2 regions of the Sphingomonas faeni genome follow, and region 1 is predicted to be linked to the other one. Evidence: predicted binding sites of a transcription regulator. Region 1 holds the regulator's gene; the other holds the start of a gene.
The links. The regulator LexA, encoded in region 1, represses DNA repair genes until DNA is damaged. The targets are predictions, from matches to a motif close to GTTCCNCNCTTGTTCT.

Region 2: recA (recombinase RecA) is a predicted target of LexA. The motif match lies at 2,108-2,123, and genes of this name have one in related genera.

Annotation. Positions count from the first base shown of each region.
Region 1 covers NZ_JAUSZF010000001.1:1,431,245-1,437,201, forward strand. The annotation lists gene QFZ54_RS06585 (energy transducer TonB) at 1-548, opposite strand, end outside; gene QFZ54_RS06590 (molybdopterin molybdotransferase MoeA) at 1,062-2,243, shown strand; gene lexA (transcriptional repressor LexA) at 2,312-2,986, shown strand; gene QFZ54_RS06600 (ComEC/Rec2 family competence protein) at 2,977-5,208, opposite strand; gene gltX (glutamate--tRNA ligase) at 5,248-5,957, shown strand, end outside.
Region 2 covers NZ_JAUSZF010000001.1:1,876,045-1,882,001, reverse strand. The annotation lists gene QFZ54_RS08745 (tetratricopeptide repeat protein) at 1-380, shown strand, start outside; gene QFZ54_RS08740 (4-(cytidine 5'-diphospho)-2-C-methyl-D-erythritol kinase) at 692-1,618, shown strand; gene recA (recombinase RecA) at 2,200-3,273, shown strand; gene QFZ54_RS08730 (class I SAM-dependent methyltransferase) at 3,801-4,637, shown strand; gene QFZ54_RS08725 (glutathione S-transferase family protein) at 4,655-5,290, shown strand; gene QFZ54_RS08720 (dicarboxylate/amino acid:cation symporter) at 5,442-5,957, opposite strand, start outside.

The sequences.
Region 1 (5,957 bases):
TACCGCACGAACACCCGCCCCCGGATCCCCGTCTCTGCGGCCTCGCGCGGATAATCCGAGTCCCTCAACCGCCCGCTGCGCCACTCCGGCGGTGTTTCCTCACCGCCGCCGCCGTCGCCGTCTCCATACCCGCCGCTGCCGGTCCCATTACCGATCCCGCCACTCCCGGTCCCCGGCCCGCGAACGTTCGAAGCCCCCGAAGTCGCCTCCGCACCCACCCCAGCCTTCTCCGCCACCACGACAGGCGGCGGCACGACGATCGGCACGATCTGCGGCGGCGCCACCACCTCGGTAGCCTTCGACTTCAGGTTAGACGGCGACGCAGCCCCCTCGGGCTTACGGCTAGGCGACGGCCGAGGCCTGACCTTCTCCTCGGGCGGCGGTGGCGGAGGCGGCGCCGCATCGAACACCTTCAACGCATCGGTCACCGCTCCCGGCATCGTCACCACCAGCCCCGACAGCAGCGCATAACCAAGCATCCCCGGCAGCAGCACCGCACCCACCGCCGCCCCGATCCTGTCTTTCGCCCGAGGCGTATAGCGTGTCATCATACTGATCTGGTGTCTCTTTCCCCCAAACAAAGCCCCGCGCGCCATGAACGCGCACTGGCCAAGCCCCCAGAAGACCCGATCGCGACCAACCCACACCCGTCATCGCAGAAGAAGCGCGCCGCCCACCCAAATAAAAATACCACCCCGGCGAAGGCCGGGGCCCAGTTGGGAAAGCCGACGCAATAACGAGCGACGTCCGCCCAACACTTGTTTCCCCGCGAAGGCGGGGACCCAGCCTGGGCTCCCGCCTTCGCGGGAGAACAAGGAGGAGGTAACTAACGTACGATACCCGTCAGCTCAAAGCGCCCCAATCAATCCGCAACCCACACCCCACTAACCCAACAACACCTGTCCTACACACCAGACCCATGGCAAAGCGCGGAACATACCCACGCACCCTGCGCTTCCCCCATACGAAACCGCCCCAAGGCACAAACCGCCAAACTGCTCCCAGCGTCTATACTTCCTATACTTCACTTTTCAGAAACGCCCGAAAACAGAGTCTTACGCATGACCCTAGTCCCCGTCGCCGAAGCCCAGACCCGCCTCTTCGCCATGGCCCCCCGCGTCGGCAGTGAGGCCGTGGCGTTACGCGAAGCCGCCGGCCGCTGGGCCGCGGAGGACATCCTCGCCCGCCGCACGCAGCCGGCCGCCGACCTCTCGGCGATGGACGGCTACGCGATCCGCTTTGAAGACCTCCCCGGCCCCTGGAAAGTCATCGGCGAAAGCGCCGCCGGCCGCCCCTTCATCGGCAAAGTCGCCCCCGGAGAAGCCACGCGAATCTTCACCGGCGCAGCGATGCCCGAAGGCGCCGACACCGTCATGGTCCAGGAAGAGGCCGAACGGGACGGCGAAACCCTGATCCTCGCCGGCGAAGGCCCGGAGACATTCGGCCGCAACACCCGCCGCAAAGGCCTCGACTTCACGACCGGCACCCGCCTGATCGCCGCCGGCGACCGCCTCAGCCCCGCGCGCATCGCGGTCGCCGCGACCGGCGGCCATGGCAGCCTCACCGTCAACCGCCGCGTCCGCGTCGCCGTCGCCGCCACCGGAGACGAACTCGTCCCCCCCGGCTCGACGACCGACGGCGTCGCACTCCCCGAATCGAACGGCATCATGCTGGCGGCAATGCTCGCCGACATGCCCGTCGACATCATCGACCTCGGCATCCTGCCCGACAATCTCGAAATCCTGCGCGAGGCGTTCGCCAGCGTGCAGGCCGACCTGCTCGTCACCACCGGCGGTGCGTCGGTCGGCGATCACGACCTGGTCCGCCCCGCAATCGAGGCGGCCGGCGGCACGATAGATTTCTGGCGGATTGCCCTGCGCCCCGGCAAGCCGATGATGGCCGGCCGGATCGGCGAGATGATGGTGCTCGGCCTCCCCGGCAACCCGGTCTCCGCGTTCGTCACCGCCACGCTGTTCGTGAAGCCGGTCGTGGCGCACATGGCCGGCGCGCGCGACCCGCTCCCTCAGTCGACCCACGCGCTGCTCGGCGAAGACCTCCCCGCCAACAATGCTCGGACCGACTATCTCCGCGCCGAACTCCGCGACGGCAAGGCCTATGCCTCGACGATCCAGGACAGCTCGATGCTCCTCACGCTGGCCCGCTCGACCTGCCTGATCGTCCGCGCCGGCAACGCGCCGGTGGCATACGAAGGCGAATCGGCGGAAATCCTCGTTATCGCGTGATACGGACGCTTGACGGCGTTAATTATGTTCCATAGAAGTTCCCAGTCTGTTCCGGACGGAGAACCGCCATGCTCACGCGCAAGCAGCACGAACTCGTCTGCTTCATCAACGATCGCCTCAACGAAACCGGCGTATCGCCGTCGTTCGAGGAGATGAAGGACGCGCTCGACCTCAAGTCGAAGTCGGGCGTCCACCGTCTGATCAGCGCGCTCGAGGAGCGCAACTTCATCCGCCGCCTGCCGAACCGCGCACGCGCACTCGAAGTGCTGCGCATGCCCGAGCGGGCGGAGAAAAAGGCGCCGTCGAAGGCGTCGAACGTCAAGGCGGCCCCCACCGCCGCAACGCCGCAACCGGCCAACGACGTCATCGAGATCCCCCTCCACGGCCGCATCGCCGCCGGCGTCCCGATCGAGGCGTTCGAAGGCAGCACGATGCTAGCCGTCCCCGCCGCGCTTCTCGGCACCGGCGAACACTATGCGCTGGAAGTCTCCGGGGACTCGATGGTCGAAGCCGGTATCCTGGACGGCGACTACGCCCTAATCCGCCGCACCGAGACCGCCCGCGATGGCGAGATCGTCGTCGCGCTGATCGAAGACAGCGAAGCCACGCTGAAATACTTCCGCCGCGAAGGCGCGATGGTCCGCCTCGACCCGGCCAACCGCGCCTACGACCCCCAACGCTACGCCCCCGCGCAAGTCCGCGTGCAGGGCAAACTCTCCGGCATCCTCCGCCGCTACGACTGAACCGCTCCATCGCGGAGCCGAGCGTGCCGCGAACTGAACGAGCGCGCGGCACGCTCAAGAACGGGCGGATCGCGCCAGGGGTGGCGATCGCCCGCCTCGAGGATCGTCACGACCGTCCCCGTCCCCAAAGTCAGCGCGACCCCGCCCGTCCGTCGCAGAACACGGCGGTCCAGCTTTAGCCACCGCGGCACACAACGTTTCGGCAGACCGCGTTCGCTGACCACGACGTCAGCGCTGCGACAGGCGGCGATCAGTTCGGCGATTGGGACCATATAGGCGCTGCGGGTCGCGAGGATCCGCCACATCCTTCCCCGAGCGGCGATATCGGTGACGCAAAGATCACGACTGCATCGAGCGTCGGGCTGATCCGCAAGCAACAGCGGCTCGCCGTCCACCCCGCCATTCTCGGCGAGCATGTCCCGCGTATAGTCCCCAGCCCGATCACGCAGCATAGCCAACCCCGCCGCCGTCCGCACCGCAACATGACGACCGTCACCCGTAACGAGAACGTCAGGCGCCGGTGTTGTCAACGCCCAGATCGCTCCGGCCACCAGCGGCAGCAGCCCCAGTTGCCGCAACCGCGTCCGCCACAATGCAATCCAAATCCCTCCAACGACCATCAGCGCAAACGCCGCCGTCGGCATCGCCGGCAAGGACCGCACCGAACCGGGGGCGCCAGCGACGATATGTGCAAGCCACAAAAGCGCATCGAGCGAGCGCTGCACCAGCCACCAGATCGGCGCGCCAAGACCGCCGGCGTCGAGCAGCAACGCGAGCGCTTCCAACGGCATCACGACGAACGTCGTCAACGGAATCGCGACGATGTTGGCGAACGCCCCGTACAGCCCGGCCTTGTGGAAATGATAGACCGCGATCGGCATCAGCGCGAATTCGACCAGCAGCCCCGTCAGCAACAGCGACGCGACGCCGCGTGCCAGCTTGCGTCCTCGCCCCTCGTCATGTGGCCCGAAGAATGCGCGGATCACCGGATGTTCGTGCAGGGCCATGATGGCGGTGATCGCCGCGAACGACAGTTGGAAGCTAGGCCCGGCCGCCGATTCCGGCAACACCAGCATGACGCACGCCGCCCCCGCCGCGACGAGCCGCAACGTCATCGCCTCGCGTCCCATCGCCAGCGCCGCCAGCACGAGCAGCGCCGCGACGCACGAACGGATCGTCGGCACCTGGCTCCCGGTCAGCAAGGTATAACCGATCGCCGCCGCCGCCCCGGCCAACGCGGCGATCAACGGCAGTCGCGCGTGCAAAGCCAGCCACGGACTGAGCGCCAGCAGACGCAACACGATCAGCATCGTCGCCGCCACCGCCGCGGTAATGTGCAGTCCGCTCACCGACAGCAAATGCGCGAGACCTGCCCGGCGCATCGCCTCCGAATCCTCTTCGCTGATCGCGCCGACGTCGCCGGTCGCAAGCGCGGCCGCGATACCGCCCGCGCTGCCATCCAGCCGCGATACAATATGGTGCGACAGCGCGACACGGATGCCAGCGCCTGATTCGCTTGACCTAGTCACGACCACCGGTGCGAAGCCGCGCCCGGTCGCGCCGATCCCGCCGAACCACGCGACGCGCGCGAAGTCGTACGCGCCCGGCACCGCGGGGAGCGGCGGTGGCATCAGCCGCGCCCGCAACTGGATGACCGCCCCCGTCCCCAGCAGGTTCGGCGCATCCGCTTCCGCCAGATTGACGCGGACGCGGTACGGCAAGGATATTGGCTGCCCGCCGGTCTCCACCCCCTTCCCAACCGGCAATACCGTCAGCCGCACCAGCTTCCGCGCCACCAACGGCTCGATCGCCTCAACCTTCGCCGAGAAACGCGCGATCGTCGGACCGCCCAGAACCGGCCGCGCCACCCATTCCGACCGCGCCCAGATCAACCCGAGCCCCAGCGCCGCCGTCAGCAACCCGATCGCCAGCGCCCGCGCCGCACGACCGCCCTGCCCCACGGCCAGACATGCCAACCCGCCTGCGACCAACAGCAGCACCGCGACGCACCACGCTGCCGGGTCCGGTAACGCAAACCACAGCGCGATCCCGCCGCCGAGCATTACCGGCAGCCACAGCACCAGTTGGTCGCGCTCTGCCTCCAGCCAGCGTTCCACGGCCAGCCCGACCACGGCAAGCCCAACGACAGCCCCCCATCGCGGCACGCCCATTTGTCGCCGCCAAGGACGCATGCTAGGGGCGGCGACGGCTGTTATGGCCATCGTTTCTCCATTGTTTCATCAGTCTGGGAGCACCCGCGGTTGGGCGCAATATCTGATACGGGCACCGCCAATTCGGCCGCACCCGTGGTTACCCGTTTCGCTCCGTCGCCGACGGGGTTCCTGCATCTCGGCGGCGCGCGCACCGCGCTGTTCAACTGGCTGTTCGCAAAGGCGAACGGGGGTAAGTTCCTGTTGCGGATCGAGGATACCGACCGGGTCCGCTCGACCCAGCCGGCGATCGACGCGATCATCGACGGGATGCGCTGGCTCGGGCTAGACTGGGACGGCGACGTCGTCATGCAGTTCGCCGGGGCCGAGCGCCACGCGCAGGTCGCGCACGAGATGCTGGCGAACGGGCATGCCTATCGCTGCTACATGACCAACGACGAGATCGCCGCGATGCGTGCCGAGGCACAGGCCGCAAAGAAGCCGCTCCGCATTCGCAGCCCGTGGCGCGATCGTCCGGCGAGCGAGGCCCCCGATCTTCCGCATGTCGTCCGCCTGCGCGCGCCGCAGGAAGGTGCCGTCACGATCGAGGATCGCGTGCAAGGCGCCGTTACGGTCAAGAACGAAGAGATCGACGACCTCGTCCTGCTCCGCTCCGACGGTACGCCGACGTACATGCTCGCGGTCGTCGTCGACGATCACGACATGGGCGTCACGCACGTCATCCGCGGCGACGATCACCTCAACAACGCGTTCCGCCAGTTGCCGATCTACCGCGCGATGGGCTGGCCCGAGCCGATCTA
Region 2 (5,957 bases), 440 kb from region 1:
GCCCGGCCCAACCGCTCGCGCTCAATTACCTCGGCTTCGCGCAAGTCGAGCACGGCGACGACATTCCCGCCTCGATCCGCCTGCTCGAACGCGCCAGCCGCCTCGACCCGACCAACCCCTCGATCACCGACTCGCTGGGCTGGGCCTACCACCTCTCCGGCGACACGGCCCGCGCGCTTCCCCTGCTCGAACGCGCCGCGCAGGGCGAACCGGCCAACACCGAGATCGGCGACCATCTCGGCGACGCCTATTGGAGCATCGGCCGAAACTACGAAGCCCGCTACGCCTGGCGGGCCGCGCTCCTCACCGCCGAACCAACCGAAATCGCCCGCATAACCGCCAAGATCGCCAACGGCCTCCCGCCAAAAGCTCGCCGCTAGTCCCCTCATCAACCGGGAAGAGGAAAGGGACCCGCACCGCACACGGGGTGAGGGTGAGGCCGTTGCGAACCGATGGCCCTCTAAGACCGACCAGTTTCAACCGCGGATATTGGCGTTTCAATAAGAAAGGCGTCCGGTCCCCCGCCGTCATCCTGACGAAAGTCAGGACCCAGAGCCAAGGACGGCACGATCGTTACCCTGGATCCTGACTTTCGTCAGGATGACGAACGCAGGAGAATACACCTCCAAAGTTGCCAGCGCCCCGCCGTCAGCTAAGCCAAGCCAAAATCCGCTGAACCTCGAGACCCAAAATGCCCGCCATCACCGAACCCGCCCCCGCAAAGGTCAACCTGGCCCTCCACGTCCGCCGCCGCCGCCCCGACGGCTATCACGATCTGGAAACCCTATTCGCCTTCGCCACGGACGGTGACATGATCACGGTGGAACCCGCCCAAACCAACAGTTTCACCATAACCGGCCCCTTCGCCGCAGCACTCCTCTCACCCCCCAACACCCCCCCGGCGAAGGCCGGGGCCCAATCGGGAGAGGACCGTGAAAACGCACCCCACGCGCCCAACGCCCCCCCAGGCGCCGCCCCCTGGCAAGGCAATTTGGTAACCGCCGCCGCCGACGCCTTCACCACCGCCTTCGCCCCCGACGCCCACCACGCGCTAACCCTCGAAAAACACCTCCCCATCGCCTCGGGCATAGGCGGGGGCTCGGCCGACGCCGCCGCCACCCTCCGAGCGCTGGCCCGCCTCCACGGGATACCGACGACCGACCCCCGCCTCCACGAAATCGCCGCAAAGCTCGGCGCAGACGTCCCCGCCTGCCTCGCCAACCGCACCACGCTCGGCACCGGCAAAGGCGACACCCTCACGAACCTCGAAGGCCTGTCCGGCACGCCGCTCCTGCTCGTGAACCCGGGCGTCGCCGTTTCGACCGCGGCAGTCTTCAAGACCTGGGACGCCCAGGACCGAGGCCCGATCCCCGAAGGCGACCTCCTCGACCGCGCAAAAGCCGGCCGCAACGACCTGGAACCCCCCGCGCTGGTGCTAGCCCCCGAAATCGCCCAGGTCCGAGCCCTCCTGGACGCAGCCCAAAGCGTCCTCCTGTCCAGAATGTCCGGCTCCGGCGCTACCTGTTTCGCCCTGTTCCAAACCCCCGACGCCCGAGACACCGCCACAATCGCCGCTCGCGCTCACGGCTGGTGGACCCTCGCAACGACTTTGGCCTGAACGAAACGGCACAAACAATAGTCGCCCACCCCGGGACCCCGCGACCCCGCGGCCCGCGATGCGGCGACTGCGCGATGGCGCGGCCACACCACCACCCCATTTCCGTCATCCTGACGAAAGTCAGGATCCAAAGCCACAAATCAAACCGCCAGCCAGGACCCGTATCGAAACCGCCGACGAATCGACCAGCACGAGCCCACGCCCAAACAACCCGAACCGATCTCGACCTAACCGCGCAACGCGCTGGCCCGTAACCCCGCGCATTGTCGGTACGCGACCCACCCACAGGCACCACCCCGGCGAAGGCGGGGGCCCAATCGGGAAACGTCGCTGACAACCGCCGCACTTCGTTACGCCAACCTGTCCGCCGAGACCCCCGCACCGCCGGTGGGGGACCTGTCCAATTCAGAGAGCCACCAACTCGCCGCAAGCCATTGCCCCACGAACACGCGCGAAACCCAGCCACCGCAAAATTCCCTCCAAACCCACGTTCCCTACTTGTTCCATAAGAACAAATAGAATACATGGTGTTTGACGCGTTGAATGGCACGCGCGCTTGCTTTAGCGATGGGAGCTTATCAATGGCCGCTAATCTGAAAGTGATCGACACCGGCATGGCAACCGCAACCAACGACCGCCAGAAGGCGCTCGACGCCGCGCTCGCGCAGATCGACCGCGCATTCGGCAAGGGCTCGGCGATGCGCCTGGGCTCGAAGGAAACCATGCAGGTCGAGGTCATCTCGACCGGCTCGCTCGGGCTCGACATCGCACTCGGCGTCGGCGGCCTGCCGCGCGGCCGCGTGATCGAGATCTACGGTCCGGAAAGCTCGGGCAAGACCACGCTCGCGCTCCACGTGATCGCCGAAGCTCAGAAGGGCGGCGGCACCGCTGCGTTCGTCGACGCCGAGCATGCGCTCGACCCGGTCTACGCCAAGAAGCTCGGCGTCAACATCGACGAGCTGATCGTGTCGCAGCCCGACACCGGCGAGCAGGCGCTCGAGATCGTCGACACGCTTGTCCGCTCGAACGCGATCGACGTGCTCGTGGTCGACTCGGTCGCAGCCCTCGTGCCGCGCGCCGAAATCGAAGGCGAGATGGGCGACAGCCATGTCGGCCTCCAGGCGCGTCTTATGTCGCAGAGCTTGCGGAAACTCACCGGCTCGATCAGCCGCTCACGCTGCATGGTGATCTTCATCAACCAGCTCCGCATGAAGATCGGCGTCATGTACGGCAACCCCGAGACGACGACGGGCGGCAACGCGCTGAAGTTCTACGCCTCGGTCCGCCTCGACATCCGCCGCATCGGTGCGATCAAGGCCGGCGAAGAGGTCACCGGCAACCAGACGCGCGTGAAGGTCGTCAAGAACAAGGTCGCTCCGCCGTTCAAGCAGGTCGAGTTCGACATCATGTACGGGCAGGGCGTCTCGAAGCTCGGCGAGATCCTCGATCTCGGCGTGAAGGCCGGCCTCGTCGAGAAGTCCGGCGCCTGGTTCAGCTACGACAGCGTCCGCCTCGGTCAGGGCCGTGAGAACTCGAAGACGTTCCTCAAGGACAACCCCGAAACCGCCGACCGCCTCGAAAAGCAGATCCGCGCGCGCACCGACAAGGTCGCCGAAGAAATGATGGCCGGCCCCGACGCCGAAGACGACGTATAATCCCCTAAACCCCTCTCCCTAAGGGGAGAGGGAGGGGCCCATTGCCCTCGCAATGGGAGGGTGAGGGCACGCGGTTGATCGTGCAGGCGGCGTGGTGGCATCGGGCTTGCATCGGCCTCATCCTCGACTTTGCGCCGGCGTCAGATTTACTTCGTAGGTACCGCACTGCACCGCCGCCCCCCCAGTACTCCACCCCGGCGAAGGCCGGGGCCCAGTCGGAAAGGCGGCAATAACGAAGCGCGATCTTTCGTTACAATCGGCTCCCAACTGGGCCCCGGCCTGCGCCGGGGCAGCGGTTCCTACCGAATGCGGCACCTGTCCCCCTTGTTCTCCCGCGAAGGCGGGAGCCCAGTCTGGATCCCCGCCTTCGCGGAAAAACAACGAAGCGAAGACAACCGCGAAAGCAACACAACAGGCCCCGCGACGTCGCAAAATCACCCGACACCAAACCCACGCCAGCGTCTATACTTCCTATACTTCACTCCAAACCACTGCCCCCAAACCGCATCCGTAAAGCACCCCAACCCATGACCACAGCCTATGACTGGACCGGCAGAATAGGCGACGTCTGGGCCGAAGAATGGCGCCGAACCGACCGCAGTTTCACCAACCTGACCCCGCATTTGAACGCAGCGATCCTCGCCGCTGCCACTCCCCGAACCCGCAAGATCATCGACATAGGCTGCGGCGCCGGAGCAACCACCTTAGCCACCGCGCAAGGCCTCCCGAACGCGACCGTAACCGGCATAGATCTCTCGCCAAACCTGATTGAGATCGCCAGATACCGCGCCGCAACCCAAGCGAATGCCAGCTTCGAATGCGCCGACATCACTATCGCGGCCCCGAACCACGCCCCGACAGATCTCTACGTCTCGCGCCACGGCGTCATGTTCTTCGCAGACCCCGTCGCAGCCTTTACCACGCTCGTCGAAGCCGCCGCACCCGGCGCAACGCTGGTCTTTTCCTGTTTCGCCGAACGCACCGCCAACCGCTGGGCCACCGAAACCATCACCGCAACCGGCGGCGATGCGGGCCCCCGGGCAAGCACCGCACCAGGTCCCTTCGCGTCCGCCGATCCAACCCATGTCGCGACGATCCTCGAAAACGCGGGCTGGCAGGCCGCCCCGCCCAAGCGTATCGACTTCGCCTACCGGGCAGGTGAGGGCATCGACCCCGTAGCCGACGCCGTCGATTATTTCCGCCGCATCGGCCCCGCCGCCTCGGCCATTCGCGACGCCGCCCCAGAGGAACGCGAGCGCCACATCGCGCGTCTCACCCAGGTCTGCGAACGTCACGGCAACGGCACCACGGTGGAATTCCCCGCCGCCGCCTGGATCTGGACTGCGCGCAAATCGGCCGAATAATCGACAGGGGAGCCAGCATGATAACCGTCCACCACCTCGAAAACTCGCGATCGCAGCGTATCCTGTGGATGCTCGAGGAACTCGGCCTCCCCTACGAGATCAAGCGCTACGAGCGGAACAAGCAGACCATGCTCGCCCCGCCAGAGCTCAAGAAAATCCACCCGCTAGGCAAGTCGCCGGTGATCGAGGATGCCGATGTTCAAGGTGGCCAAGTCGTCGCCGAAACCGGCGCGATCGTCGAATATCTCGTAGACAAGGCGGACGGCAGACTAGGCGCCCCCGCCAAACGTGCCGACGCGCTACGCTACCGCTTCTGGCTCCATTATGCGGAAGGCTCGATGATGCCACCGCTGCTTCTGAAGCTCGTCCTCGCGCGCATCCCGATTATGGGCAAGGTCGCGGTCAGAAAGATCCAGCCGATGATCGACGTCCACCTCGACTATGTCGAATCGGAACTGTCGCAACGCCCCTGGTTTGCCGGCGCGGAGATGACCGCCGCCGACATCATGATGAGCTTCCCCCTCGAAGCCGCCCGCAGCCGCGGCGGCCTGAACGAGTCCCGCCCCGCAACGATCGCCTGGCTGGCCAAGGTCCACGCGCGGCCGGCGTATCAGGCTGGACTCAAGAAGGGTGGGCCATACGCCTACGCGTGAGGGGCTCGATGGGGAGACGTGATCACTCTTCATGATCTCCCAATCACTCCGTCATCCTGGGCTCGACCCAGGATCCAGAGCCGCAGACGCAACCGCTCGTGGCTCTGGATCCCAGCGTCCGCTGGGATGACGGGCGAGATTGCCCTTCTGGTCAAACCTGCCCCGGCCCGATCTTCTCGTAGCTGTCCACATTCACCTTCGGCCCATGCCCGGTCGGTGCCACCGGCGGATCACGGTCGGCCGGCTCGCGCTCGTCGAGCCCGCCCTCCCATTTCGCCACCACGGTCGCCGCCACCGCATTGCCGATGACGTTCGTCGCCGACCGCCCCATGTCCAGGAAATGATCCACCGCCAGGATCAGCAAAATCCCCGCCTCCGGGATCTTGAACATCGACAGCGTCCCCGCGATCACGACCAGCGAAGCCCGCGGAACGCCCGCAATCCCCTTCGACGTCACCATCAGCACCAGCAGCATCGCGATCTGCTGCCCGATCGGCATGTCGATGCCGTAGGCCTGGGCGATGAACAGCGACGCGAACGTCATGTACATCATCGACCCGTCGAGATTGAACGAATAGCCCAGCGGCAGCACGAAGCTCGCGATCCGCGGTGGCACGCCGAACCGGTCGAGCGCCTCCAGCGTCCGCGGGTACGCCGCCTCCGACGA